Linked DNA regions of Archangium primigenium. The protein of the gene in region 1 interacts with the protein of each later gene in a pairwise test. Links are inferred from orthologs where the notes say so. Each region holds a gene or a part of one and is shown in the gene's direction. Other genes may lie near its edges.

The links.
Region 2: the proteins of rlmN (region 1) and ftsZ interact in binary tests that used the Escherichia coli proteins (3 or more experiments, as listed by UniProt). The link is inferred for Archangium primigenium from one-to-one orthologs.

Annotation. Positions count from the first base shown.
Region 1 is NZ_JADWYI010000001.1:6,003,102-6,017,433, reverse strand. Bases 1,363-4,293 are described here. They hold rlmN (dual-specificity RNA methyltransferase RlmN), read left to right. Parts: upstream 1,363-2,211; coding sequence 2,212-3,375; downstream 3,376-4,293. Other genes in these bases: rimM (ribosome maturation factor RimM), read left to right, coding at 4,019-4,293; I3V78_RS24630 (KH domain-containing protein), read left to right, coding at 3,744-4,022; rpsP (30S ribosomal protein S16), read left to right, coding at 3,464-3,718; ndk (nucleoside-diphosphate kinase), read left to right, coding at 1,614-2,057; sucD (succinate--CoA ligase subunit alpha), read left to right, coding at 1,363-1,574. Also shown: sucC (ADP-forming succinate--CoA ligase subunit beta), read left to right, coding at 1-650; more of sucD, read left to right, coding at 675-1,362; more of rimM, read left to right, coding at 4,294-4,564; tRNA (guanosine(37)-N1)-methyltransferase TrmD, read left to right, coding at 4,564-5,298; rplS (50S ribosomal protein L19), read left to right, coding at 5,423-5,824; I3V78_RS24610 (ATP-binding protein), read left to right, coding at 5,929-7,878; I3V78_RS24605 (YraN family protein), read left to right, coding at 7,914-8,276; rsmI (16S rRNA (cytidine(1402)-2'-O)-methyltransferase), read left to right, coding at 8,289-9,119; I3V78_RS24595 (hypothetical protein), read right to left, coding at 9,138-10,373; I3V78_RS24590 (M23 family metallopeptidase), read right to left, coding at 10,518-11,426; I3V78_RS24585 (sigma-54-dependent transcriptional regulator), read right to left, coding at 11,696-13,111; murein biosynthesis integral membrane protein MurJ, read left to right, coding at 13,308-14,332.
Region 2 is NZ_JADWYI010000001.1:2,855,568-2,869,903, forward strand. Bases 6,911-9,845 are described here. They hold ftsZ (cell division protein FtsZ), read left to right. Parts: upstream 6,911-7,739; coding sequence 7,740-8,951; downstream 8,952-9,845. Other genes in these bases: I3V78_RS39885 (tandem-95 repeat protein), read left to right, coding at 6,911-7,456; I3V78_RS12185 (hypothetical protein), read right to left, coding at 8,953-9,318; I3V78_RS12190 (acetyl-CoA carboxylase biotin carboxylase subunit), read left to right, coding at 9,454-9,845. Outside these bases: more of I3V78_RS39885, read left to right, coding at 1-6,910; more of I3V78_RS12190, read left to right, coding at 9,846-10,803; I3V78_RS12195 (biotin/lipoyl-binding carrier protein), read left to right, coding at 10,839-11,057; I3V78_RS12200 (enoyl-CoA hydratase/isomerase family protein), read left to right, coding at 11,054-11,827; I3V78_RS12205 (response regulator), read right to left, coding at 11,866-12,459; I3V78_RS12210 (FHA domain-containing protein), read right to left, coding at 12,523-14,190. UniProt on the Escherichia coli protein: Essential cell division protein that forms a contractile ring structure (Z ring) at the future cell division site. The regulation of the ring assembly controls the timing and the location of cell division.

The DNA of each region.
Region 1 (14,332 bases):
CCACGGTGAACAAGTTCGTGCAGTTCTGCGCGGCGCTCTACCGCGTGTTCATCGAGTCGGACGCCTCGCTCGTGGAGATCAACCCCCTGGTCATCACCAAGGAGGGGGGCGTGGTGGCGCTCGACGCGAAGGTGGACTTCGAGGAGAACGCGCTCTACCGGCACAAGGAGCTGCAGGCCTACCGGGACCTCGCGGAGGAGGAGCCGCGGGAGATCCAGGCCAAGGAGCACGACCTGGCCTACATCGCGCTGGACGGCGACATCGGCTGCATGGTGAACGGCGCCGGTCTGGCCATGGCCACCATGGACACCATCAAGCTGGTGGGCGGCAGCCCGGCCAACTTCCTGGACGTGGGCGGCGGCGCGAGCAAGGAGAAGGTGACGGCGGCCTTCAAGCTCATCCTCGCCGATCCGGCGGTCAAGGCGGTGCTCGTCAACATCTTCGGCGGCATCATGAAGTGCGACATCATCGCCGAGGGCATCATCGCGGCGGCCAAGGAAGTGCAGTTGAAGATCCCGCTGGTGGTGCGCCTCGAGGGCACCAACGTGCAGCAGGGCAAGGACCTCCTGAGCAACTCCGGCCTCGCCATCACCCCCGCCGACAACCTCCGCCAGGCCGCCGAGAAGGCCGTCGCCGCGGTGAAGAAGTAGTCCCAGGCAGAGAAAGGTCAAGCCATGAGCATCCTCGTCAATGAGAACACGAAGGTCCTCTGCCAGGGCATCACCGGCTCGGCGGGCTCGTTCCACTCCAAGCAGATGCTGGAGTACGGCACCAAGCTGGTCGGCGGTGTGACGCCGGGCAAGGGCGGCACCGACTTCGAGGGCAAGGTCCCCGTGTTCAACACGGTGGCCGACGCGGTGAAGCAGACCGGCGCCAACACCTCGGTCATCTTCGTGCCGCCGCCCTTCGCCGCCGACTCCATCATGGAGGCGGCCGACGCGGGCATCTCCCTCATCATCACCATCACCGAGGGCATCCCCGTCAACGACATGGTGCGCGCCAAGCGCTACATCCAGGGCAAGCAGGGCGTGCGCCTCATCGGCCCGAACTGCCCGGGCGTCATCACCCCCGGCGCCAAGTGCAAGATCGGCATCATGCCGGGCCACATCCACAAGCCGGGCCGCATCGGCGTGGTGTCGCGCTCGGGCACGCTCACCTACGAGGCCGTGCACCAGCTCACCCAGCTGGGCCTGGGCCAGTCCACCGCGGTGGGCATCGGCGGCGACCCGGTCAACGGCACGGACTTCGTGGACGTGCTCAAGCTCTTCAATGACGATCCGGAGACGGACGCGGTCATCATGATCGGCGAGATCGGCGGCAGCGCCGAGGAGGCCGGTGCCGAGTACGTGGCGCGCGAGTTCAAGAAGCCCATCGCGGGCTTCATCGCCGGCCAGTCCGCCCCCCCGGGCAAGCGCATGGGCCACGCGGGCGCCATCATCTCCGGCGGCAAGGGCACGGCCACCGAGAAGATCAAGGCCATGGAGGCCGCGGGCTTCGTGATGGCCGCGAGCCCCGCCGAGCTCGGCACCACGCTGCAGGAGGCCATCAAGCGTGGCCCCCCCAAGAAGCGCTAGTTCCTAAACCCGCTGTCCCGACATACCAGGAGCCATTCCATGGCCATCGAGCGTACGCTGTCCATCATCAAGCCGGACGGTCTTCAGAAGGGCGTCATCGGTCAGATCATCGCCCGCTTCGAGGAGAAGAACCTCAAGCCCGTCGCCATCCGCCTGCAGCACCTGTCCCAGGCCCAGGCCGAGGGCTTCTACGCCGTTCACAAGGCTCGCCCCTTCTTCAAGGATCTGGTGAGCTTCATGATCTCCGGCCCCGTCGTCCTGATGGTGCTCGAGGGTGAGAACGCCGTGCTGGCCAACCGCGACCTGATGGGCGCCACCAACCCGGCCAACGCCGCCCCGGGCACCATCCGCCGCGACTTCGCCACCAGCATCGACCAGAACACGGTCCACGGCTCGGACAGCCTGGAGAACGCGAAGAACGAGATCGCGTACTTCTTCCGCGAGACCGAGGTCCACGGCTACGAGTACGCCGGCAAGAAGTAGTCCGGACGGGCTCCCTCGAGGAGCCCTGCCTGGAGCCCGGCCCGGTCCCCGCGCTCCGTCGCGGGACCGGGCCGTCGTCTTTTCCGGGGGCCATTTTTGACTCCGCCTCCCCGGATGTGGGAAGGGACGCTGTCTCCTGCCCGTTGGAACCCTGATGACGCCGACCGAGCCCTCCAGCGCCCCCGCCGAGATCCCGGCCCCCGTCCTGCCCGTCGCGGCCCCCGCGCCCGCGAAGCTCACGGAGGTCTCCAGCCTCACGCTCGAGGGGCTCACCCGCTTCCTCACCGAGCAACTGGGCGAGAAGGCCTTCCGGGCCGGGCAGCTCTACCGGTGGATGCACCAGCGCGGCGCCACCTCGTTCGACGAGATGACGGACCTGTCCAAGGCCCTGCGCACGAAGCTCAAGGAGCGCGCGGAGATCGTCCCGCTGGTGAAGGACGCCGAGCAGCGCTCGGTGGATGGCACCATCAAGTACCGCTGGAAGACGCGGGATGGCCGCTACATCGAGTCCGTCTACATGCCCTCCGCGGACCGCAAGACGCTGTGCGTGTCCACGCAGGTGGGCTGCGCCATGGCGTGCACCTTCTGCATGACGGGCACCCTGGGCCTCAAGCGCAACCTGACGCCCGGGGAGATCGTCGCCCAGGTGCACGCGGTCAACCGCGAGGTGCGCAAGAACGAGGGCCTGGAGACGCTGCGGCCCCTGTCCAACCTGGTGTTCATGGGCATGGGCGAGCCCCTGCACAACTTCGAGAACCTCAAGACGTCGCTCGCCATCCTCCAGTCCGGGGACGGGCCGAACTTCAGCCACCGCCACATCACCGTGTCCACCGTGGGCCTCGTGCCGATGATCGAGCGCTTCGGGCAGGAGACGGACGTGAAGCTGGCCATCTCGCTCAACGCGAGCACCGACGAGCAGCGCTCCCAGACGATGCCCGTCAACCGCAAGTGGAACATCGCGGCGCTGCTCGACGCCTGCCGCAAGTTCCCCCTGCGCCAGGGCCGCCGCATCACCTTCGAGTACGTGCTGCTGCGCGACTTCAACGACACCGACGCGGACGCCGCGCGGCTCATCGAGCTGCTCAAGGGCATCCCCGCCAAGGTGAACCTCATTCCCTACAACGAGAACCCCGGCCTGGGCTTCCAGACGACCATGGAGCAGCGGGCCGAGCGCTTCCGGGAACTCCTGTGCGAGGGCCACGTGGCGGCCTTCATCCGGCAGAATCGCGGGCGGGACATCGCGGGGGCGTGCGGCCAGTTGGCCAACCGGGGAGGGGAGAGCGCCTCGGAATCGGCGCAAAGCCCCGAGCTTCCTTGACAATCCGCGCGTGGGGGGGTTAAGAGCGCCCCCCTCCAAGCTGATCACCTTCTTGTCTCACCTTCAGTCTTCACCTGGAGCATCAGAAATGGCCGTTATCCTCCGTCTCGCCCGCGCGGGCTCCAAGAAGAAGCCGTACTACCACGTGGTGGCCACTGACTCCCGCAGCCCCCGGGACGGCAAGTTCATCGAGGCCGTGGGCTCCTACGATCCGAACCACACCCCCGCCAAGGTGGAGTTCGACGCGGAGCGCCTGGCGCACTGGCAGAAGGTCGGCGCGCAGGAGTCCGAGACCGTCAGCGAGCTCATCAAGCGCCACAAGCGCGCCACGCCCGCCACCTAGTCCCCCTCGGGGCTGAGTCGACAGCGTGGAGCCACTCATCCTCTACCTGGTGCGGTCCCTGGTCGATCATCCCGACCAGGTCGCCTTGCGCGCGTCCGAGGTGGACGGGGCCCGGCTCTACGAGCTGAAGGTCTCCCCCGAGGACGTGGGCAAGGTCATCGGACGTGATGGGCGCACGGTGGGTGCCCTCCGGACGCTGATCGGCGCCGCGGCCCAGAAGCATGGGCAGAAGGTCCGTCTGGAGATCCAGGACGACCGTCGCGTGCCGCCGGGCCCCGCCTCTTCCCCTCCCGACAACCCGTGACGCTCAAGCCCCATCTGGAGTTGGGCTACGTGGCACGGGCCCATGGTCTCAAGGGCGAGGTGGCCGTACGCGCCTTCGACCCGGCCTCCGAGACCCTGGACTTCGTCGAGCGCGTGCTCGTGCGCACCCGCGCCGGGCAGGAGCGCCTGCTGCGCATCGAGTCCGTGCGGCCCACCCCCAAGGAGACCCTCGTGGTCTTCGAGGACGTGGAGCGCCGCGAGGACGCCGAGGCGCTCGTGGGCGCCACCGTGCTCGTGTTCCGCGAGGACCTCGAGCCTCCGTCCGAGGACGAGTACTTCCAGGGAGACCTGGTGGGCCTCACCGCGGTGGATGCCGCGGGCAACGTGCTCGGCCGCGTGGAGGAGCTGTGGGACACCGGCGAGGTGCCCAACCTCGTCATCCGCGCCGAGGGCCGCGAGGAGCTCGTGGTGCCCTTCGCCGATGACTTCGTCTCCACCGTGGACATCCCGGGCGGCAAGCTCGTGGTGAAGCCTCCGGAGTACCTGGAGGTGGGCGGCGGCGGGCGGGACGAGGAGGCGTGATGTTTCCCGTGGAGGTGCTGACGCTCTTCCCGGACAGCGTGCAGGGCTACCTGGGCGCGAGCATCCTCGGCAAGGCCCGGGACAAGGGCCTGCTCGGCGTCACCGTGACGTACGTGCGCGACTACGCCGAGGGCAAGCACCGGGTCACCGACGACGCGCCCTACGGGGGCGGCGCCGGCATGGTGATGAAGCCCGAGCCCCTGGTGGCGGCGCTGGAAGCCGCCCGGGCCCGGGCCCCCGCGGGCACCAAGGCCCTGCTGATGAGCCCCCGCGGTCCCACCTTCACCCAGGCGCGGGCCCGCGAGCTCGTGCGCGAGCCCGGGCTGATCCTCGTGTGTGGCCGCTACGAGGGCGTGGACGAGCGGGTCATGCCCTTCCTGGACGGGGAGTTGTCCCTGGGGGACTTCATCCTCACCGGGGGCGAGGTGGCCGCCCTGGCCGTGGTGGACGCCGTGGCGCGGCTGTTGCCCGGGGTGTTGGGCAACGAGGCCTCCAGCGTCACCGAGAGCTTCGAGGAGAACCTCCTCGAGCACCCGCACTACACCCGGCCGCCCGTCTTCCGGGGCGCCGAGGTGCCCGCCATCCTCCAGGAGGGAAACCACGCGCGCATCGCCCGGTGGCGGCGCTGGCACGCGCTGCGGCTCACGCGCGAGCGGCGGCCGGATCTGTTCGCCCGCCTGACCTTGGGCAAGGCGGATCTCAAGTTGTTGTCCAAGGCCGAGGAGGAGTTGTAAGCCTCCCGGAGGCATTCTCCGAGGGAAGTGGCCTCTCCGGGCTTGATCCGGCTCCCGCCACTCTGGTAGGACGGCCCGCTCTCAAGTTTTCGTACCCCAGTCTGAGCTTTTCTGGAGTCAGTCCATGCGTCGCAGCGCTATCGAGTACGTGGAGGCCAAGCACCTCCGCCAGGACGTCACCGTGTTCCAAACCGGTGACTCGGTTCGGGTCCACTGGAAGGTCAAGGAAGGCGACAAGGAGCGCGTGCAGGCGTTCGAGGGTCTCGTCATCCGCAAGACGAAGGGCTACAACCGCGCCACCTTCACCGTGCGCAAGGTGTCCTTCGGCGTCGGCGTGGAGCGCATCTTCCCGGTGCACAGCCCCCGCTACGAGAAGATCGAGGTCCTCACCCGCGGCCACGTGAACCGCAACCGCCTCTTCTACATCCGCAACCTCAAGGGCAAGGCCTCGCGCGTGGAGAGCGTGGAGGACGTGGAGATGCGTCGCGCCGCCAAGGCCGCCAAGGTCGTCAAGGCCAAGGCGTAGTCGGCGTCCTCCGGTCCGCTCGCGGGCCGGTGCCTTTCCGGGGAGTGTCCTTTTTCAAGGACGCTCCCTTTTTTCATGTTCACGCGCGCTAGAATGGGGGGCGCATGCACTTCGTCGAGCTTGCCGTCCAGAATGTCCGGGGGTTCTCTCCGACCGGCCGTTTCGCCTTGAAGACGGGCTATCTGGTCCTCAAACCACCCGCGACGGACCCGAGCCCGATGGCCGGGCTGTCGCTCGCGCTGCTCTTCCCGGATGGCCGGGGCGGGGACGCGGCGTTCTCCGCCTCGCCGCAGAAGCCGGGCAAGGCCGCGCTCACGCTGGTGGGCCAGGACGGGGTCACCTACCGCGTGCTGCGGGAGCTGGGCGGTGGGGGCTCGCTGCACCGGCTCAACCCCACCACGAAGCAGCCAGAGCTCGTCACGCAGGACACCGCCGAGGCCAACCAGTTCCTGCGCGGCCAGGTGGGACTGCCGCCGCGGGGCACCTTCGAGTCCATCTTCTGCCTGCAGGCCGGGCAGCTGCCCTCGCGTCGCCCGCGGGGTGGCGTCCGCGCGACGACCTCCAGCGGCGGTCTGCGCACCAAGTCCTCGCCGGGCATGCCCGCCGTGCGCACGCAGTCCTCGCCGGGGCTCGCCCTGGGCGGGCTCGCCAGCGCCCAGGCGGTGCAGCCCGCCCACGACATTCCCGCCGCCGAGGCCCGGCAGAAGGAGCTCGAGAAGGAGCTGCTGCTCTGCAAGGAGGTGGACAACCTCCAGTTCGAGGTGGACGGGCTCAACTCCCAGGTCTTCGATCTGGAGCAGAAGCTGCGCGGCACGGAGGGCCTCAAGGAGAAGGTGCGCGAGGCCGAGGCGCTCTGGAACGCCGAGCCCACGCCCGAGAAGATGGGCCTGCCCGCGGACATCGCCGCGCGTGCCGAGCGCTACGGCCGGGTGCTCGCCCGGCGGGACGAGGCCATCGCCCGGCTGCTGGCCGACAAGGATCTCGCCGAGGAGGAGGCCGCGCGGCTGCCGGAGATCAAGCCGCTGGTGAAGAACCGCAACTTCTGGATCGCGGTGGCCGCGGGCGTGCTGTTCTTCGGCCTGAGCTTCTTTCTGAGCAAGAGCGCGCGCTACGTGGCCCTGCTGGACGTGCCGGCCTTCGGCTTCGCCGCCGTGCTCGCCCTGCGCTACGTGGAGGATCTCCAGGAGAAGGATCGGGTGGATCGCCGCAACGAGACGTTCACCGCCCGCGAGAAGAAGATCACCGAGGAGTTCGAGGCCGAGGCCGCGCCCGTGCGCCGTGCCATGGAAATCTTCGACGTGGACACGCCCGGGGACATTCCTCCCCGGCTGCAGCGGCGCGAGCAGCTCGGCTCCGAGGTGGCGCAGCTGCGCACCCAGCTCATCACCCAGGAGCGGCACCCGGAGTTCGTCGCCGCGGGCGAGCAGCTGCCGCTCATCCGCCAGCAGATCGAGCTGCTCAACGCGAAGATCGAGCAGAAGGGCACCTTCGTGCGCGACATGCGCGAGGTGGAGCGCGAGCTGTCGCGCCTCAAGGAGTCCATCGCGCTCGCGCGCAACCCCCAGGCCATGGCGTCCCTGTCCGGGCACGACGTGTCCAGCGGGCCGGAGCCCCTGGAGGATCCCTCGCCCCTGTTGCTCGGGCAGGCGGGAGACTTGCTCACCCTGGACGTCCACGCCGTGACGGGGGTGATGCGCGAGCGCTGCACCCAGTACTTCAGCGCCCTCACCGAGCGCCGCTACGTCGGCGTGGAGTGGGACCGGGACGGCAACACGTCGGTGGTGGGCGCGTCGGGTCGGCGCCAGTTGCTCTCGGAGCTGCCCCCGCGCGAGGTGGACCTCTTCTTCCTGAGCCTGCGGCTCACGGTGGTGGAGAAGGTGAGCGCGCGCGTCAAGATGCCGCTGCTCGTCGAGGATGCGTTCCTCGGCGTGGACGAGTCCCGATTGCCGCTGCTCGGCCGCATGCTCAAGCACCTGGGCACGCTGACCCAGGTCTTGCATGTCACGCCGCTCGGGGGCTTCGCGCAGGTCGCGGACGCGACGATTCCCCTGTAGAGCGGGGGGCGCGGCGGGAAAGGCGAGGGGCGAGGGTGGAGCGCAAGCAGTGGGGGAACGAGGGCGAGGCGGCGGCGGTGCGCTACCTGGAGGCCCAGGGCTACCGAATCCAGGCGCGCAACTACGCGTGCCGCCATGGGGAGCTGGACGTGGTGGCCGAGCGCGAGGGCACCCTGTGTTTCGTGGAGGTGCGCATGCGCTCCACGGCGGCCTGGGGCGATCCGTCCCAGACGGTGTCCTTCGCCAAGCAGCGCCGGGTGGTGAAGACGGCGCTGCACTACCTGGGCACGCAGGGCGTGCGCGGCCGCATGCTGCGCTTCGATGTCATCTCGGTGGTGGGCCGCGGCGAGCGCGCGACGGTGGAGCATCTGCCGGGCGCGTTCGACGCCGGCATGTGAGGACTCAGGGTTATGTCGGGAACGCTTTATCTGGTGGCCACGCCCATCGGGAACCTGGGGGACGTGTCCACGCGGGCCCTGGAGACCTTGCGGCAGGTGGCCTTCGTGGCTTGCGAGGACACGCGCCACTCGCGCGTGCTGCTCGATCACTTCGGCATCGCCGCGGACACGGTGAGCCTGCCCGCCTTCGCCGAGGGGCAGCGCGCGGGCCGCATCCTGGACCGGCTCGAGGCCGGGGAGGACTGCGCCCTGGTGACGGACGCGGGCAGTCCGGGCATCAGCGATCCCGGCGAGAAGCTGGTGGCCGAGGCGATCGAGCGGGGCGTGAAGGTGGTGCCGGTGCCGGGGCCCACCGCGCTGGTGGCGGCGCTGAGTGCGTCGGGGCTTCCCACCGGGCGCTTCCACTTCCTCGGCTTCCTGCCGCGCAAGGGCCCCGAGCGCCAGGCCATGCTGGAGGAGGTGGCGCCCCTGTCCGCGACCCTCGCCCTCTATGAGTCCCCGCGGCGGCTCGGCGAGACGCTGGCGGATCTGCGCGACGCGCTGGGCGAGCGGCGGTGCGTGGTGGCGCGCGAGCTCACCAAGGTGCACGAGGAGTTCGTGCGCGGCGGCTTGAGCGCGCTCGTGGAGCGCTACGCGACCGAGGAGCCCCGGGGCGAGGTGGTGGTGCTCGTGGAGGGCCGCACGGGCGAGCAGCGCTGGAGCGAGGAGGAGCTGCGGCGCGCCCTGGAAGAGGGGCTCGGGCGCGGCGAGAAGCTCAAGGGGTTGAGCACCGAGCTGGCCCGCCGCGCCGGCTGGTCCGGGCAGGACGTGTACCGGCTCGGGCTCGGGCTCAAGAAGCGCTAGGCACGCCCGGCGCTCCGCTCAGAACGTGAAGAGCGCCGTCGCGTCGAAGCGGAAGTCCTTGCTCTCGGACGCGAAGAAGCGCGTCCCGGCGGCGTCCCAGCGCGGATCGTGGCTGGGGTTCGCGCTGAGCGTGGTGCCGCCCGTGGGATCGGCCTCGGGCTTCTCTCCCGTCAGGGCGTGGTCCGTGTTGTAGAGGAACATGGCCGTGCCGCGGATGGCGAGGAAGCCACTGACGCGCACCGTGAGGCCCGCCTGGCCGCCCACCTGGAGGTACTCGGAGGTGGTGAGCATCTTGCCCAGCGCGCCGCTCAGCTCGTTGTAGTAGCGCCCCGCGCCCACGAAGTTGCCCACGGCGCGCACGTCCAGGCGGATGTTGCGCACGGGGTTGTCGATGATCTGGAACTCCGAGCCCACCACGACGCCCACCACGTGGGGCGCCTGGAGGCCCGTGGCCGCGCGCGTCCACCCGGCGGCCAGGCCCGTGGGGCCGCAGTTGCCCCGGCTCCCCGCGTCGAGCAGTCCGTCATTGTCGCAGTTGGAGTAGGCGCCGGGGCCCCGCACGGGGATGGTCCACGAGGCCCTGAAGTACGGCTCGGCGAGACCAATCTGCCGCGAGAGCGCCGTGCTCAGCGTGTACTTGTGCACGCGATCGCCCACGGGCGTGCGGGACGTGCCGTCGCTGTACGTGTCGACGGACGGATCGAGCCGGGCGGCGGTGGGGGCCTCGTAGTGGAAGCGGGCCACCCAGGTGGGCTTCGTGTCGTCCTTCTTCTGGTTGAAGATGGCCCACGCCAGGCCGAAGCGCGCGTTGCCCAGGCCGAGCCGGTAGGCCCGGTAGCCATTCTCCGTGCCGGTCGCGCGCGCGGGCAGGTTGGCGAGAAGGGGCGCGCCGGCCGTGACGCCCTCGGCGTAGTCGCCGTACTCGTTGCGGAAGAGGATGAAGGGCAAGCCGAAGGAGAACTCCACGTCCTGGGAGATGCCCGCCGCCACGTCCACGTTCAGACGCGTCTCGTACTGGGAGTAGTTGAACGCGCTGCGCAGCTCCCGCGGAGCCCGGCCCTCCAACTTCTCGGGCGTGGCGAGCTCGCGCAGGATGTGCGTGCGGCGAATGGTGTGTTCGATCCCCGCGTCGATGAACAGCCCGAAGGGATCGTTCTCCTCGAACGAGGAGGCGACGCGGGTGACATCCGCCGCGGTGGCGACGAACGGCATCCCCAGAGACAGGGCGGCGGCAACGGCACGAAGCCTGGACATCCGACCTCCGAAATCCACTTCCCCGGGTCCGGCGCGGCGCGAGCCCCTTTCGGGCCCTCCCCACCGCCTAACCCCCGGGAAATGTTGGGAAAATTTCGGGGACGCTAGCCGCCACGCCCGGGGGTGTCAAGAAACGGAATCGGGTCAGTGACCCGCGCCCGCGCCCGCCACCACCGTGGTGCCGAACAGCGCGTCCTGCCGGCGCATCTCCGCCTCGAAGGAGGCGCGCTGCGCGGTCGCCAGCGAGCGCCGGTAGGTGCGGTGGCTCTCGTAGGGGTCCAGCACGCGATCGTTCTGGGCCTCCAACTGGTAGTGCAGGTGCGGCGCGAACGAGCGACCACTGTTGCCGCTGCGGCCCACCACCGTGCCGGCGGCGATGCGATCGCCCACCTTGAGCGAGCGCGGCAGCTCGTCCATGTGCAGGAAGAGGGCCCGGCGGTGCTTGCCCCCCACCTCCTCCAGCTCCACGCAGTTGCCGTTGAAGCGGAAGCTCCAGTTCTTGCGCTTCACGATGCCGGTGAAGGGCGCCTTGACGGGGGTGCCCACCGCGGTCTTGAAGTCCACGCCCTTGTGCTTGCGGCCATCGCGCAGCAGCGACGTCACCTGCTCGTAGTCGTCCAGGGGCGAGCCCTCCAGGCGCAGCTCCAGCTCCTCGCCGCCGGGCTGGTAGTAGCGGGGCGCCTTGTCGCCCGAGGCCTGGAAGCGGTAGGCGCGGTGGGTCTGGCCCGTCTTGCCGCTGGAGAAGCGCACCGCGTGCACGAGCGGCTCCTCGGTGGCGCGCGTCTCATAGAGGATGTCCAGGCTGTCCCCCCGGCGCAGGTCTCCCGGCACATCCACCCACCACACCAGCGTGCGCGTCACCACCTGGGCGAGCGCGGGGCCCACCGAGGCGCCCGCCGCGGCGACGAGCGCCGTCTCCAGGGGGCCCTCGATACGCACGGTGACGTGCGACATGCCCGTGGGCGCGGTGGCCTGGAGCACCGTGGGCGGCACGCCGCCCGCCGGGGCCAGACCGCCACCCGGGGTGGGGGCGGGGAGGGCCGTGGGGGCCATGGCGGCGAGGGTTTCAGAAGGGGAGGGGTCTACGGGGGCCATGGCGGCGACGGGCTCGGCCGGAGCGGACGGGCTCCGGTTGTTCCACCACCACACACCTCCGACCACCAGGCCAAGGACCAACGAGATGACCAGGACCGGCCCCAACGGGCTCTTCTTGGGTTGGGGTCCGAGGGTGGGAAGAGGCGGCCGCATTCAAGCTCCCAGGAGGTAGGGGGGGATGGCGCGGGGTCCGAACCGTTGGTTTCGCGGCGATATTTCGCCCCGGCTCAGTCCTCGGCTCCCTCGTCGCGCCCATCCTGTATCGCCATGTCGCGCAGGCCAAATTCCTTCATCTTCGTTTGTAGGGATTTCCGGCTGATTTGCAGCAGCCGGGCCGCCCGGGTGACGTTGCCGCCCGTCTCGTCCAGGGCCTTGCTGATGAGGTCCTTCTCGAGCTCGGCCGCCTTCATGCGGACGATGTCCTTGAGGCCTCCCTCGCCGGGGGCGGCCTCCAGGGGAGCGGCCGGCGCGGCGGGCGGTGGCGTGGTGGCCTGGCGCACCGGCTCCGGCAGGTCGCGCGCGGTGATGGAGGGGCCGTCGGCGAGCAGCAGCACGCGCTCGATGAGGTTCTCCAGCTCGCGGATGTTGCCGGGCCAGTAATAGGCCTGCAAGAGCGCGAGCGCGTCCTCGGTGATGCCCTCGATCTTCTTGTTGAGCTTGCGGTTGTACTTCTCCACGAAGTGCGCCGCGAGCATGGGGATGTCCCCGCGCCGCTCGCGCAGGGCGGGCAGCACCAGGGGCACCACCGCCAGCCGGTAGTAGAGATCCTTGCGGAAGCGGCCGGCGTCGATCTCCTGCTGCAGGTCGCGGTTGGTCGCGGCGATGAGGCGCACGTCCACGCGCGTCGTCTTGATGCCGCCCACGCGCTCGAACTCGCCCTCCTGCAGCGCGCGCAAGAGCTTCACCTGCATCTCGACGGGGATCTCCCCGATCTCGTCGAGGAAGAGCGTGCCCTCGTCGGCCAGCTCGAAGCGGCCGGGCTTGGAGGTGACGGCGCCGGTGAAGGCCCCGCGCTCGTAGCCGAAGAGCTCCGACTCCAGCAGGGTGTGGGGGATGGCGGCGCAGTTGATCTTGATGAAGGGCTTGTCGCGGCGGCTGGAGGCGCCGTGCAGCGCCGAGGCGATGAGCTCCTTGCCCGTGCCGCTCTCGCCGGTGATGAGCACGGTGGCCGGGGTGTCCGCCACCTTGTCGATGATCTTGAAGACGTCCTGGAGCTGGGGCGACTCGCCGATGATGGCGGCGCGCGCCTTGGCGTCGGCGCGCACCGAGCGCTGGGCGACGACGTGCGCCTTGGCGGCCTTGGCGATGGCGGCGGAGAGCTCCGACTGATCGAAGGGCTTGGTGACGTAGTCGAACGCGCCGGCCTTGATGGCCTCCACGGCGGAGTCCACGGTGCCGTGCGCGGTGATGATGATGACGGGCACGTCCGGGTTGGCGGCGTTGACGGCCCGGAGGACCTCCATGCCGCCCGCCTTGGGCATGACGAGGTCGGTCACCACGATGTCCGCGCCGTTCTTGTGGAACTCGGCCAGGCCCTGCTCGCCATCGGCGGCCACGGTGACGTCGAAGCCGTCGCGGCGCAGCAGGGCGGCGAGCACCTTGCGCAGGTTCGCCTCGTCGTCGATGACCAGTACTTTCGCCATGGGGACTAGAGCTGGACCGCGGGGAATGCCCGGAAACGGCCGGGCGCCACATCGGTCGACAGGTCGTGGTCTGGGGGGCCGGCCATGGGAGCGCTGACCATCGCGGCCCGCTGGGGTGAGCGTCAAGGGAAACCCGGGCGAGCAGGGGAGGAAGGCCTTCTGGGGCGTGAAGGGGCCGACATAGAGTGCGGCCCTCTTGACTGTTCCCGCTCCTCGACCCGACGCGCTGCCCACTCCCGCTCCTCCGCACCGCGTGCCCGCGGGCACCACCGTCAAGGGTGGCGGCGGGGCCCTGTTCGTGGCCGCGGGCATCCTCGCCTCGAAGCTGGTGGGGCTCGTGCGCGAGCGCGCCTTCGCGCACTACCTGGGCAACGGGGTGTCCGCCGCGGTGTTCAAGGCGGCGCTGCGCATCCCCAACTTCCTGCAGAACCTCTTTGGCGAGGGCGTGCTGTCCGGCTCCTTCATCCCGGTGTACGCGGGGCTGTTGGGCAAGGGGGATGACGAGGAGGCGGACCGGGTGGCGGGCGCGGTGTTCGGCCTGCTGGCGCTGGCCACGGGGGTGATGGTGGCGCTGGGCATGCTCGCCACGCCCTTCTTCGTGGACACCATCGCCCCGGGCTTCGAGGGCGAGGCGCGCGCCCTGGCCATCCGCCTGGTGCGCATCCTCTTTCCGGGCACGGGCCTCCTGGTGATGTCGGCGTGGTGCCTGGGCGTGCTCAACAGCCACCGCAAGTTCTTCCTGTCCTACCTGGCGCCCGTGGTGTGGAACCTGGCCATCATCACCGCGCTGGTGGGCGCGGGCCTCCAGGGCCTGGCCGAGGAGCCTCTGGCGCGGGTGGTGGCCTACGGCGTGGTGGCTGGGTGCGCGCTGCAGTTCCTCGTGCAGGTGCCCTCGGTGATGCGGGTGCTCGGCCACTTCCGGCCGCGCGTGTCCACGGCGAGCGAGTCCGTGCGCCAGGTGCTGCGCAGCTTCGGCGCGGTGGTGCTCGGCCGGGGCGTGGTGCAGATCAGCGCCTACGTGGACACGTCCTACGCGTCGCTCGTGGCCACGCGGGCCCTGTCCACGCTCACCTACGCGCAGACCATCTACCTGATTCCGGTGAGCCTCTTCGGCATGGCCATCTCCGCGGCGGAGCTGCCGGAGATGTCGCGCGCGGCGGGGGCGGGCGAGGAGGTGGCCGGCAAGCTGCGCACGCGCCTGGAGACGAGCGCGCGCCGCAT
Region 2 (14,336 bases), 3.2 Mb from region 1 along the record:
GGACAACATGGAGGTGACGCTCACGGCGACCAATGGCGTGCTGACGCTGAGCCGGCTGACGGGCCTGACGTTCTCCACGGGCGACGGCACCACCGACCCCACCATGAAGTTCCAGGGCACCCTGGCCAACGTGAACGCGGCGCTGGACGGCCTGGTGTTCGCGCCCACGGCCGACTTCAGCGGCGCGGCGAGCGTGCAACTGGTGAGCAACGATCTGGGCAACACGGGCTCGGGTGGGGTCAAGACGGACACGGACACGGTGGCGATCACGGTGACGGGCGTGAATGACGCGCCGGTGAACGTGGTGCCGGTGGCGCAGACGACGGCGGAGGACACGACGAAGGTGTTCTCGACGGCGCAGGGCAACGCGCTGGCGGTGACGGACGTGGACGTGGGCACGGGCAACATGGAGGTGACGCTCACGGCGACCAACGGCGTGTTGACGCTGAGCCGGCTGACGGGCCTGACGTTCTCCACGGGTGATGGCACGACCGATCCCACCATGAAGTTCCAGGGCACCCTGGCCAACGTGAACGCGGCGCTCAATGGCCTGGCGTTCGCGCCCACGGCCAACTTCAACGGCGCGGCGAGCGTGCAGCTGGTGAGCAACGACCTGGGCAATACGGGCTCGGGCGGGGCGAAGTCGGACACGGACACGGTGGCTGTGTCCGTGACGGCGGTGAATGACGCGCCGGTGAACGTGGTGCCGGTGGCGCAGACGATGGACGAGGACACGACGAAGGTGTTCTCGACGGCGCAGGGCAATGCGCTGGCGGTGACGGACGTGGACGTGGGCACGGGCAACATGGAGGTGACGCTCACGGCGACCAACGGCGTGCTGACGCTGGGCCGACTGACGGGCCTGACCTTCTCCACGGGTGATGGCACCACCGACCCCACCATGAAGTTCCAGGGCACGCTGGCCAACGTGAACGCGGCGCTGGACGGCTTGGTGTATGCGCCCACGGCCAACTTCAACGGCGCGGCGAGTGTGCAGTTGGTGAGCAACGACCTGGGCAACACGGGCTCGGGTGGCGCCCAGACGGACACGGACACGGTGGCCGTGACGGTGCTGCCAGTGAACGATCCGCCCACGGCGAACGACGACGCGGTGACGGTGGCGGAGGACAGTGGGGCCACGGTGGTGGACGTGCTGACCAACGACTCCAGCGCGCCGGACGTGGGCGAGACGCTCACGGTGGTGTCGGTGACCCAGCCGGCCAACGGCTCGGTGACGCTGGTGAGTGGCGTGGTGCGCTTCACGCCCGCGCCGAACTTCAACGGCGCCACGAGCTTCACGTACACCATCTCGGACGGCAACGGCGGCACGGCCACGGCCACGGTGCGCGTGACGGTGACGGCGGTGAATGACGCGCCGGTGAACGTGGTGCCGGTGGCGCAGACGATGGATGAGGACACGACGAAGGTGTTCTCGACGGCGCAAGGCAACGCGCTGGCGGTGACGGACGTGGACGTGGGTACGGGCAACATGGAGGTGACGCTCACGGCGACCAATGGCGTGTTGACGCTGGGCCGGCTGACGGGCCTGACGTTCTCCACGGGCGACGGCACCACCGACCCCACCATGCGGTTCCAGGGAACGCTGGCCAACGTGAACGCGGCGCTGGACGGCCTGGTGTACGCGCCCGCGGCCAACTTCAACGGCGCGGCGAGTGTGCAGTTGGTGAGCAACGACCTGGGCAACACGGGCTCGGGTGGCGCTCAGACGGACACGGACACGGTGGCCGTGACGGTGCTGCCGGTGAACGATCCGCCCACGGCGAACGACGACGCGGTGACGGTGGCGGAGGACAGTGGCGCCACGGTGGTGGATGTGCTGACCAACGACTCCAGCGCGCCGGACGTGGGCGAGACGCTCACGGTGGTGTCGGTGACCCAGCCGGCCAACGGCACGGTGACGCTGGTGAGCGGCGTGGTGCGCTTCTCGCCCGCGCCGGACTTCAACGGCGCCACGAACTTCACCTACACCATCTCGGACGGCAACGGCGGCACGGCCACGGCCACGGTGCGCGTGACGGTGACGGCGGTGAACGACGCGCCGGTGAACGTGGTGCCGGTGGCGCAGACGATGGATGAGGACACGACGAAGGTGTTCTCGACGGCGCAAGGCAACGCGCTGGCGGTGACGGACGTGGACGTGGGCACGGGCAACATGGAGGTGACGCTCACGGCGACCAACGGCGTGCTGACACTGGGCCGACTGACGGGCCTGACCTTCTCCACGGGTGACGGCACGACCGACCCCACCATGAAGTTCCAGGGCACCCTGGCCAACGTGAACGCGGCGCTGGACGGGCTGGCGTTCGCGCCTACGGCCAACTTCAACGGCGCGGCGAGTGTGCAGCTGGTGAGCAACGACCTGGGCAACACGGGCTCGGGTGGCCCCCAGACGGACACGGACACGGTGGCCGTGACGGTGACGGCGGTGAACGACGCGCCGGTGAACGTGGTGCCGGTGGCGCAGACGGTGGACGAGGACACGACGAAGGTGTTCTCGACGGCGCAGGGCAACGCGCTGGCGGTGACGGACGTGGACGTGGGCACGGGCAACATGGAGGTGACGCTCACGGCGACCAACGGCGTGCTGACGCTGGGCCGACTGACGGGCCTGACCTTCTCCACGGGCGACGGCACCACCGACGCCACCATGAAGTTCCAGGGCACGCTGGCCAACGTGAACGCGGCGCTGGACGGGCTGGCGTTCGCGCCCACGGCCAACTTCAGCGGCGCGGCGAGCGTGCAACTGGTGAGCAACGACCTGGGCAATACGGGCTCGGGCGGGGCCAAGTCGGACACGGATACGGTGGCGGTGACCGTAACGGGCGTGAACGACGCGCCGGTGAACGTGGTGCCGGTGGCGCAGACGGTGGACGAGGACACGACGAAGGTGTTCTCGACGGCGCAGGGCAATGCGCTGGCGGTGACGGACGTGGACGTGGGCACGGGCAACATGGAAGTGACGCTCACGGCGACCAATGGCGTGCTGACGCTGGGCCGGCTGACGGGCCTGACGTTCTCCACGGGCGACGGCACCACCGACGCCACCATGAAGTTCCAGGGCACCCTGGCCAACGTGAACGCGGCGCTGGACGGGCTGGCGTTCGCGCCCACGGCCAACTTCAACGGCGCGGCGAGCGTGCAGCTGGTGAGCAACGACGTGGGCAACACGGGCTCGGGCGGGGCGAAGTCGGACACGGACACGGTGGCGGTGACGGTGACGGCGGTGAACGACGCGCCGGTGAACGTGGTGCCGGTGGCGCAGACGATGGACGAGGACACGACGAAGGTGTTCTCGACGGCGCAAGGCAATGCGCTGGCGGTGACGGACGTGGACGTGGGCACGGGCAACATGGAGGTGACGCTCACGGCGACCAACGGCGTGTTGACGCTGGGCCGGCTGACGGGCCTGACGTTCTCCACGGGCGACGGCACCACCGACGCCACCATGAAGTTCCAGGGCACGCTGGCCAACGTGAACGCGGCGCTGGACGGCCTGGCGTACGCGCCCGCGGCTGACTTCAGCGGCGCGGCGAGCGTGCAGTTGGTGAGCAACGACCTGGGCAACACGGGCTCGGGCGGGGCCAAGTCGGATACGGACACGGTGGCGGTGACCGTGACGGGCGTGAACGACGCGCCGGTGAACGTGGTGCCGGTGGCGCAGACGATGGACGAGGACACGACGAAGGTGTTCTCGACGGCGCAGGGCAACGCGCTGGCGGTGACGGACGTGGACGTGGGCACGGGCAACATGGAGGTGACGCTCACGGCGACCAACGGCGTGCTGACGCTGGGCCGACTGACGGGCCTGACCTTCTCCACGGGCGACGGCACCACCGACGCCACCATGAAGTTCCAGGGCACGCTGGCCAACGTGAACGCGGCGCTGGACGGGCTGGCGTACGCGCCCGCGGCCAACTTCAACGGCGCGGCGAGCGTGCAGCTGGTGAGCAACGACCTGGGCAACACGGGCTCGGGTGGTCCTCAGACGGATACGGACACGGTGGAGGTGACCGTGACGCCGGTGAACGACCCGCCCACGGCCATGGACGACGACGTCACGGTGGCGGAGGACAGTGGGGCCACGGTGGTGGACGTGCTGGCCAACGACTCCAGCGCGCCGGATGTGGGCGAGACGCTCACGGTGGTGGCGGTGTCTCAGCCGGCCAACGGCACGGTGACGCTGACGGGTGGGGTGGTGCGCTTCACGCCCGCGCCGAACTTCTTCGGCGGCACGGACTTCACGTACACCATCTCGGATGGCAACGGCGGCACGGCCATGGCCACGGTGCGCGTGACGGTGACCCCGGTGAATGATCCGCCCACGGCCGTGGACGATGACGTCACGGTGCCTGGTGGACAGGAATCGGTGGTGGACGTGCTGGCCAACGACTCCATCGCGCCGGATGTGGGCGAGACGCTGACGGTGGTGTCGGTGACCCAGCCGGCCAATGGCACGGTGACGCTGACGGGCGGCGTGGTGCGCTTCACGCCCGCGCAGGGCTTCACTGGCGCCACGAGCTTCACCTACACCATCTCGGATGGCAATGGCGGCACGGCCATGGCCACGGTGCGCGTGATGGTGATGCCGTCGAACGTGGACACGGATGGGGACGGTCTGACCGACAACGAGGAGATCGCGCGGGGCACGGATCCGAACGACCCGGACACGGACGGCGACGGTCTGATCGACGGGATCGAGGTCAACGGGAAGAACCCCACCAACCCGTTGGATGGGGACTCGGACGATGACGGTCTGCTCGACGGCACCGAGGATGCCAACCACGACGGCATCGTCGACGCGGACGAGACGAATCCGAACGTGTTCGACACGGACGGCGACGGCCTGGGCGACGGTCTGGAGTCCGGTCTGGCGCAGGCCGAGGGTCCGGGCACCGATCCCGACGTCTTCGTGCCCGACGCGGATCCGAGCACCACGACGAATCCGCTCTCCAAGGACACGGACAACGGCAGCGTGTTCGATGGCATCGAGGACGCCAACCACAACGGCCGGGTGGACCCGAACGAGACGGATCCCAACAAGGCCTCGGACGACGTGGACGCGGATGGGGACGGCATCGACAACGCGACCGAGATCGCGCTCGGCCTGGATCCGTTCGACAACGACAGCGACAACGACGGCGTCCCGGACGGTCTGGACGGCGTGACGGACACGGACGGCGATGGCCTCATCGACGCGCTCGACGGGGACAGTGACGACGATGGCATCCTCGACGGCACCGAGCGGGGCGTGACGGCCGACACGGCGCCCGTGGGCACCGACCGGACCTCGCCCAACTTCCGTCCGGACGCGGATCCCTCGACGACCACGGATCCGCACAACCCGGACACGGACGGCGATGGTCTCAAGGATGGCGAGGAGGACAAGAACCACGACGGGTCCTTCGATCCCGGCCAGACCGAGACCGACCCCAACGATGCCGACACGGATCGCGGTGGCGTGAAGGATGGCGACGAGGTTCGCGCGGGATCGGATCCGCTGGACGGGTCGGATGACCTCCGGCTGGCGGGCCATGGCTGCGCCGCCTCGGGCTCGAGCCTGGGCTTGCCGCTGGCGATGCTCCTGCTCGCGGGGACGCTGCTGCGCCGCCGGCGCGGGGGCTCCTCCCAGCGCTCGCTGCTCGGGCTGGGCGTGTCCTGCGTGCTGATGCTGGGCACGGGGCTGGTGGCGGCGCCGGCCTGGGCGCAGCGCTACCCGAGCGCCTCCGAGTCCATCGACGTGCAGCAGTACAAGCCGGGCCCGGGCGCCCGGGACGTGCTGGGGGTCTCCAGCCCGAGGATGGCGTCCCACCTCGGGTGGAACCTGGGCTTGTCGCTCAACTACGCGCGGGATCCGCTCGGCTTCGTGGATCCCCGCTCGGACGACTACGTGTACCAGGTGGTGCACCACCAGTTTACCGCGGACCTGATGGGCGCCATCGCGCTCTTCGATCGGCTGGAGCTGGGCGTGGCGCTGCCGGTGACGCTTCAACGCTCCGAGCGCGAGCCCCTCGTGGCGCCGCTCTTCGCGGGAGGCGTCGATGCCACGGGCGTGGGGGACCTGCGCCTGATTCCCAAGCTGCGGCTGCTGTCCACGCGCGGTGACGGCTTCCACCTGGGCCTGCTGGTGCCCATCGTGCTGCCCACGGCGGGGGGCCAGCGCTTCCTCGGCGGGGGCGGGGTGTCCGTGCAGCCCAAGCTGCTCGGTGAGTGGGACGCGGGACGCGTGCGTGTGCTGGCCAACGTGGGCTTCCACTTCCGCGGGGATCAGTCCTCGTACAACCTGGACCTGGGCAACGAGTTCGCCTACGGGCTGGGGGCCGAGCTGCCCTTCGAGCTCGGCACGCACCGCCTGGCGGCCGCGGCCACGCTGGTGGGCGCGGTGGGCCTGCGCGAGACCGAGGCCGAGGAACTGCCCGTGGAGCTGCTCGGGGCGCTCAAGTACCGCTTCACGGAGGCGTTCGCGGCCCATGTGGGCGCGGGTCCGGGCCTGTCACGCGGGTACGGCACGCCCACCTACCGCGTCTTCGCCGGGCTCATGTGGACGGCGGGTTCGGGCACGCGGGCCGCGCCCCGGCCGCTGCCCGCCGTGGCGTCCGTGTGCGCGTATGGTCCCGAGGACAAGGACGGCTTCCAGGACGACGACGGCTGCGCGGATCCGGACAACGATCAGGACGGCATTCCGGACACGCGCGACCGCTGCCCCAACCAGCCGGAGACGATCAACGGCTTCGAGGACGAGGATGGCTGCCCGGACACGGCGCCCGTGGCGCCCGTGGCTCCCAAGGCCGCGCCCAAGGAGGCCCCCAAGGCGTCGGCTCCGGTCGCGCCCCCGGCGCCCGTCGATTCCGATGGGGATGGGCTGCTCGACGCCCAGGACAAGTGCCCGCTGGAGGCCGAGGACAAGGACGGCTTCGAGGACGAGGATGGTTGCCCGGATCCGGACAACGACAAGGACGGCATTCCGGACACGAGTGACCGCTGCCCCAACGAGCCGGAGACGATCAACGGGGTGAAGGACGAGGACGGCTGCCCGGATCAGGGCAAGGCGATGGTGGTCATCCAGGGCAACAAGATCCTCATCCTGGAGAAGGTCTACTTCGCCACCAACAAGGACGTCATCCTTCCCCGCTCCTTCAACCTGCTCCAGCAGGTGGCGGCGGTGCTGCGCGCCAATCCTCAAATCGAGAAGGTCCGGGTCGAGGGCCACACGGACAGTCAGGGCTCGGACGCGAAGAACCTGGACCTGTCCCAGCGCCGGGCGAACAACGTGCGGCGGCGGCTCGTCGAGCAGGAGAAGATCGGCGCGGAGCGGCTGGAGGCCACGGGCTACGGCGAGACGCGGCCGGTGGACAGCAACCTGACGTCCAAGGGGCGCGAGAACAACCGCCGGGTGGAGTTCACCATCCTCCGGATGGACGGCGTGGACACGCCCTAGTCGTCGCGAACCTGTCCACGCAGGTGGACCGCGGAGCGCGTGAGAAGGGGTTCCTCATGCGCTCCGCGATGCCCGTCACGCGAGTCAAGAGGTGTGATGCACCCACCACGGCGCACGGCTGCTCTGGTGGGGCTCTCGCGTAAGTGCCTGTGACGACTTGGCGATGCGACGGGGCGCTACAGGTTCGTAGCTCAGAACTTGCCAAAGAACGCGACTTGCTGAAGATGGTGTCCGCAGTGGCGCGCGCGGACTGCGGATGGCCCGCGCCGAAAGAAGGAAACACATGGACCAGTTCGAGCAGAACAAGCAGGCCGCCAAGATTCGTGTCATCGGCGTCGGGGGCGCTGGGTGCAACGCCGTCAACACGATGATCATGGCGAAGCTTGAGCGTGTGGACTTCATCGCCGCCAACACCGATGTGCAGGCGCTCGCGGCGAGCAAGGCCCCCATGCGGCTGCAGCTCGGACAGACGTTGACCAAGGGGCTGGGGGCGGGTGCCAACCCGGAGATGGGCCGCGAGGCGGCGCTCGAGTCGCGCGATCAGATCGCCTCGATCATCGAGGGCGCGGACATGGTGTTCGTCACCGCGGGGATGGGCGGTGGCACGGGCACGGGCGCGGCGCCCATCATCGCGGACATCGCCAAGAGCCTGGGCTGCCTGACGGTGGGCGTGGTCACCAAGCCCTTCCTCTTCGAGGGCAACAAGCGCCGCAAGCAGGCCGAGCAGGGGCTCGTGGAGCTCAAGGCCGCGGTGGACACCCTCATCACCATCCCCAACCAGCGCCTGCTCACGCTGAGCAACGCGCCCATGCCGCTGCTGGAGACGTTCAAGCGCGCCGACGAGGTGCTGCTCAACGCCGTGCAGGGCATCTCCGACCTCATCCAGTACCACGGCTACATCAACGTGGACTTCGCGGACGTGAAGACCATCATGAGCGACAAGGGCCTGGCGCTCATGGGCACCGGCCAGTCCACGGGAGACAAGCGCGCGCTGAGCGCCATGCAGCAGGCCATCTCCAGCCCGCTGCTCGAGGACATCTCCATCGACGGCGCCACGGGCCTGCTCATCAACATCACCGGCGGCCGCGACATGACCCTCCAGGAGGTCAACGAGGCGCTCACGCTGGTGCACGACGCGGCGGACCCGGACGCGGAGATCATCTTCGGCTCGCTCATCGACGACAACATCCAGGACGAGGTGAAGATCACCATCATCGCCACGGGCTTCGTCTCGCGCGATGCCAAGCGCCAGCCGGCGCCGGTGGTGCAGGTGCCCGTGGTCACGCGGCCCCCGTCCATCAGCCTGTCCAACGCGCGCGAGGAAGTGGCCAGCCTGGTGCCCGCCAAGGCCGGCGCGCGCACGGTGGCTCCCGCCGAGAGCCGCTCGCTGACCGGGCGCACCGCGGTGGTGCGGGACGCGGCGCTGCCGCTGGACGAGGATCAGTTCGACATCCCGACGTTCCTGCGCCGTCAGGGCCAGACCGAGATGCCGTGAGTCAGCGCCCGGGGAGGCGGGCCACGCCCGCCACCCGCGCATGACGTCCAGAGAGCGCGTCACTCCGCGACAGCAGCGTGTCCAGCTCGCGGTAGAGCGCGTCCACCTGGGCGGGCAGCCGGGGCGCGGGGACCACGCCCTCGCCGGACAGCAGCTCCACGAGCCCGCTCGCGCGCTGCAAGAGTTGCTGGGCGCGCAGCAGGGCCCGGCCCGCGCGGGTGCCCTGCGGCGTGAAGAGCGTGCCTCCCTGGTAGAGTGCCTCCACCGCCGCGCGGTTGGTGCCATGGCGCTCGGCCACGCGCGTCCGGTACAGCTCCAGCCGCCGCTCGAGGCGCGCGCCCTGGAGATCCACCACTCGTCCTGTCATGGGAGGCTTCACGGCCCGGAACCTACGCCATTTCCCTACATGGTCGCAACTTCCCGGTCCGGGGACGTTGGCTCCTTGTCAGTGGGGGAGGGGGCGTCTAGGGTGGCCGACCGCCCCGAGCGAGGAGGCGCGGTCATGTTCAAGAAGCTGCTCATCGCCAACCGGGGAGAGATCGCCCGCCGCATCCAGACGGTGGCCCGGGGCATGGGCCTGGCCACGGTGGCCGTGTACTCGGACGCGGACGCGGGGCTGCCCTTCGTGCGCGAGGCGGACGAGGCGGTGCGGCTCGGTCCGGCCCCGCCCCGGGACAGCTACCTGAATGTCGCGGCGCTCCTGGAGGCGGCGCGGGCCACGGGGGCGGACGCGGTGCACCCGGGGTACGGCTTCGTGTCGGAGAGCGCCGGGTTCGCCCGGGTGTGCCAGGACGCGGGGCTCGTGTTCGTGGGGCCTCCCGCCGAGGCCATGGAGCGGATGAAGGACAAGAGCCGGGCGCGTCAGCTCGTGGCCGCCGCGGGCGTGCCCGTGGTGCCGGGCAGCGAGGGCCTGGTGCCGGACGTGGACGCCGCGCGCGAGGCCGCCGAGCGCATCGGCTATCCGGTGCTGTGCAAGGCGGCCGGGGGCGGGGGCGGTATCGGCATGGCCGTGGCCCAGACGCCCGCCGAGCTGGCGAAGGTCTTCCGCCAGTGCGCGGATCGGGCCCGGGCGGCCTTCGGGCGGGACGGCCTCTACCTGGAGCGCTACTTCCCGGCGCCGCGCCACATCGAGGTGCAGATCCTCGGAGACCACCACGGCCACCTCCTGCACGTGCTGGAGCGGGAGTGCTCCCTTCAGCGCCGGCATCAGAAGGTGGTGGAGGAGGCCCCCTCGCCCCTGTTCGCGGACGTGGGAGGGGAGGCGCTGGCGGAGCGGCTCTTCCCGGCGGCGCTCGCCGCGGCGCGGGCCTTCGGCTACGCCAACGCGGGCACGGTGGAGTTCCTCTGCGCGGACGGGGCGTTCTACTTCATCGAGATGAACGCGCGGCTGCAGGTGGAGCACCCGGTGACGGAGGCGACCACGGGGTTGGATCTCATCGCCTGGCAGCTGCGCATCGCCGCGGGCGAGCGGCTCACGGTGCGCCAGGAGGACGTGCGGCGGCGGGGCGTGGCGCTGGAGTTCCGCATCTACGCGGAGGATCCGGTGCGCTTCTTGCCCTCGCCGGGTCCGCTGCGCGTGTTCCAGGGCCCCACGGGCGAGGGCGTGCGCCTGGACGCGGGCTACGCGGAGGGAGACATCGTCACGCCTCACTACGATCCGATGATCGCCAAGCTCATCGTCTCGGGCGCCACGCGCGCGGAGGCCATCGCGCGGGCGATCCGGGCACTCGAGGACTTCCGGGTCGAGGGACTCAAGACGAACATCCCCCTGCACCTGCGCATCCTGCGCGATCCGGTGTTCCAGGCGGGGACGTTGAACACGCGCTTCCTCGAGCAGCACGCGAGGCCGTGAGCGCACAGGCGATACATCCAGGGAGGAGCACAGCGATGGCGGACGTGGCGGCGCACATCACCGGGACGGTGTGGAAGATTCTGGTCGAGGTGGGACAGCGGGTGGCCGCGGGCGACACGCTCGTCATCCTCGAGTCCATGAAGATGGAGATGCCGGTGGAGACGGAGGGGGCGGGGATCGTTCGGGAGCTGCGTTGCCAGGAATCCCAGTCGGTCAGCGAGGGGGACGTGCTGGTGGTCGTGGAGCCGGAATGACGGCGTCGGGTGCGTCGCTGGCGGTGGAGTGGGGCGAGGACGGGGTCCTGGTCCTCCGGTGGTCCAACCCCGCGCGGCGCAACGCCCTGGACGACGCCCTGGTGGCCCGGCTGGACGAGGCCCTAAGCGAGGCGCCGTCGCGGGCGCGGGCCGTGCTCCTGTCGGGCGAGGGGAGTGTCTTCTGTTCGGGCTACGACCTGCATGGGCTGGCGGCGCCCACCGCCGAGCGGCTGCCAGATGACGCGCTGATGGCGTGCCTGGAGCGGCTGGAGACCCTGCCCCTGCCCACGGTGGCCCTGGTGAATGGCGCGGCGTTTGGCGCGGGCTTCGACCTGGCGATGGCGTGTGACTTCCGCGTGGGGTTGGAGACGGCGCTCTTCTGCATGCCGCCAGCGCGGCTGGGCATCGTCTACGCGATGGCGGGCCTGTCGCGCGCGACGCGCCTGGTGGGCCTGTCGCGCGCGAAGATGCTCTTCCTGTCCGGGCGTCGGCTGGACGCGCGCGAGGCGCTGGCCTGGGGGCTGTTGGACGAGTGCTCGGCGGAGGCCGACCGTCGGGCGATGGAGCTGTGCCGGACGCTCGCGCAGCAGGCCCCCCTGGCGGTGGCGGGCATGAAGGAGGGCTTCCACCTGCTCGCGCGTCCCGCCTTGTCCGAGGAGGCGTCGCGGCGGATGCGCGACACGCGGGCACGGGCCTTCGCGAGCGAGGATGCCCGCGAGGGCAAGGCGGCCTTCTTGGAGAAGCGTCCGCCCCGCTTCCACGGGCGCTGAGGCCCAGCGGGGGAGCGGCCTCGCTCCCCCGCCACGACTCAGGTGTCGCCGAACAGCTCGCCCATGCGCAACTGCAGCGCGGAGGCGATCTTGTAGAGCGACGAGATGGACGCCGAGGACTCGGCGCGCTCGATCTGCGACAGCAGCGACACGGACAGGCCGGTGCGGCGCGCGAGCTGCTTGAGGGTGAGGTCCTGCGTCTTGCGCGCGTCGCGGATGGTGCGGCCGATGGCGCGGTGCAGGTCCGCTTCGGGGTCCTGGGACAGGCCCTTCTTGGCGAGCGCGTTGCGCACGGCGCCTAGGAACTGCTCCGGCTCCATGGGCTTCTTCACGTAGTCGCTGGCCTGGTTCTTCAACGAGGCCACGGCCGTGTCCACCGTGGGGTAGGCGGTGGCGACGATGACGGCGACGTCCGTGTCGTACTTGCGGATGTGCTCCAGCACCTCGGTGCCGGACATGACGGGCATCATCATGTCCAGGATGACGAGGTGGAAGTCGGCGCTGCGCAGGATCTCCACCGTCTTGGTGGGATCCGTCGTGGTCACGACGTCGTAGCCCTCCCGCATGAGGACGAGCTTGAGGTAGTCGCAGTTGTCCTGCTCGTCATCGACTACCAGGATACGGATCTGCACGAACCTTCTCCTTGGGTGAAGGGGGCACGTCAGTGGCCCACTGAGTGCGGCGCGGCCCTGGGGCTACTTGCCATCCCCCGTGGTTTTTTGACTCTTCTCGTACTCATCCACCAGCTTGCGGACCTGGACCGCCTTCGGATCGTTGGGCGCGAGCCTCAGGAACTCCTGGTAATACTTGGCGCCCTCGGCGGGGCGATTGAGCCGGGCCACCACACTGCCCATCAACATGTAGCAGGGGGCGAAACCCGGATCGGTGGCGATGCACTTCTTGAGGGAGGCTTCCGCTTCCTTGTACTTCTTCTCGCGCAGCAACTGCGCGCCCTCGTTATAGGTCTTCTCGGCGACGTCCGCCGTGTTCGCGGCCGTGGGGGTCGCGGCGGTGGGCTTGGTGCCGGTGCTCGGCTTGAGCGCGGTGTCCACCTTCTGCTTGAGGTCGGCGTACTCGGTGGCGAAGGCGCGCGTGGTGGCCGAGGCGGCCAGGGCCTTCTGGGCCTCGGCGAACTTGCCCGCGCCGAACTCCCGCTGCGCCAGCGCCAGGTTCTTGGACGCGGTCTGCTCGGCGCGCGCCAGGGTGAGCAGCTCGCTGGCCGCGGTGGACGGCTGGCCCTTGGCGTCGAGCCCCTCGAGCGTGGCCACCGCGGCGTCGAAGTCGCGCGCGTCCATGGAGGCCTGGGCGCTCTTGAGGGTGTCCTCGAGCGAGGGCGCGGCCGGTGGCGTGTCCATCACGGGCGGGGTCGGGGGCGCGGGCGGGGTGTTGGTGGCCACGGGCGGCACGGGGGCCGGCTCCTTGTTGCCGAACACGAACCAGGCGGCGCCGCCGAGCGCGCCGATGGCCACGACGCCCACCAGGCCCAGCACGAGTCCCTTGCGCGAGCCCTTGGCCGAGCCGTCATGCAGCAGGCCGTCGGTGCTCTTGCCCGGACCGACGAAGCGCAGCTTCACATGGCCCAGCTCCAGCAGGTCGCCGTGGTTCAGGGGCGCCTGGGCGTAGCTCTCGCCGTTGACGCTCAGGCCGTTGGCCGACTGCATGTCGAGCACGCGCCACTCGCCCGTGTCCTCGCGGACGATCTTGGCGTGCAGCCGCGACAGCGACCGGTGATCGATCGCGATGTCGTTGTCCTCGGTGCGGCCCACGCGCATCTCGGTGCTGATGCAGGCGAACTCCTGCCCCTTGAACTCGGGGCTCACCACCACCAGATGGGGCGCGTCTTCCGCGGGCACCTGCACGGCGCGGCGCGGCCGGTTGGCCTCCACCTGATCCAGCCGGATGACCGCGGTGGCGTGGCGGCGCTGGTCGGGCGTGGAGGGCGTGTCGCCTTCGTCATGGGCGTCGGGCGGGTCCTCGAGCTCGTCCTCGGACGTGCGCTCGCCGTCCTCGAGGGCGGCCTGGAGCGCCGCGCTGGGCACCCGGATGGTGGGCGCGATGGGCGGCTGGACCGCGGCCTCCTGCTGGAGTGCCAGGTCGTAGTCGCCAATCTGGATGAGATCGCCGTCACCGACCTGGGCAGGTCCCTGGATGCGCTCGCCGTTGATGCGCACGCCGTTGTAGCTGCCCAGATCCTCCACGACCACGTGCCCGTTCTGGCGCAAGAGGCGGGCGTGGCGCCGAGACACGTTGCGCTCGGTCAGGCGGATGGTGTTTCCCTCCTGACGACCGATCGTGATCTCGTCGCGCATGAAGGGAACGACGGTCTTTCGCCCTTCGTCGTCTTCGATGATGAGCTTCAGCACGAGTAGAGTCCCCTTACAGCTATAGCAGAACGCCCCCAGGCACCTCAAGAAGGGTATCTGCGCCAAACGACAGGGCTTTTAGCGTAGCAAGACCCTTGACAGGAGTGATGTCCATCCGACAGGTGGCCGAGGGGGGTCCGGCCGCC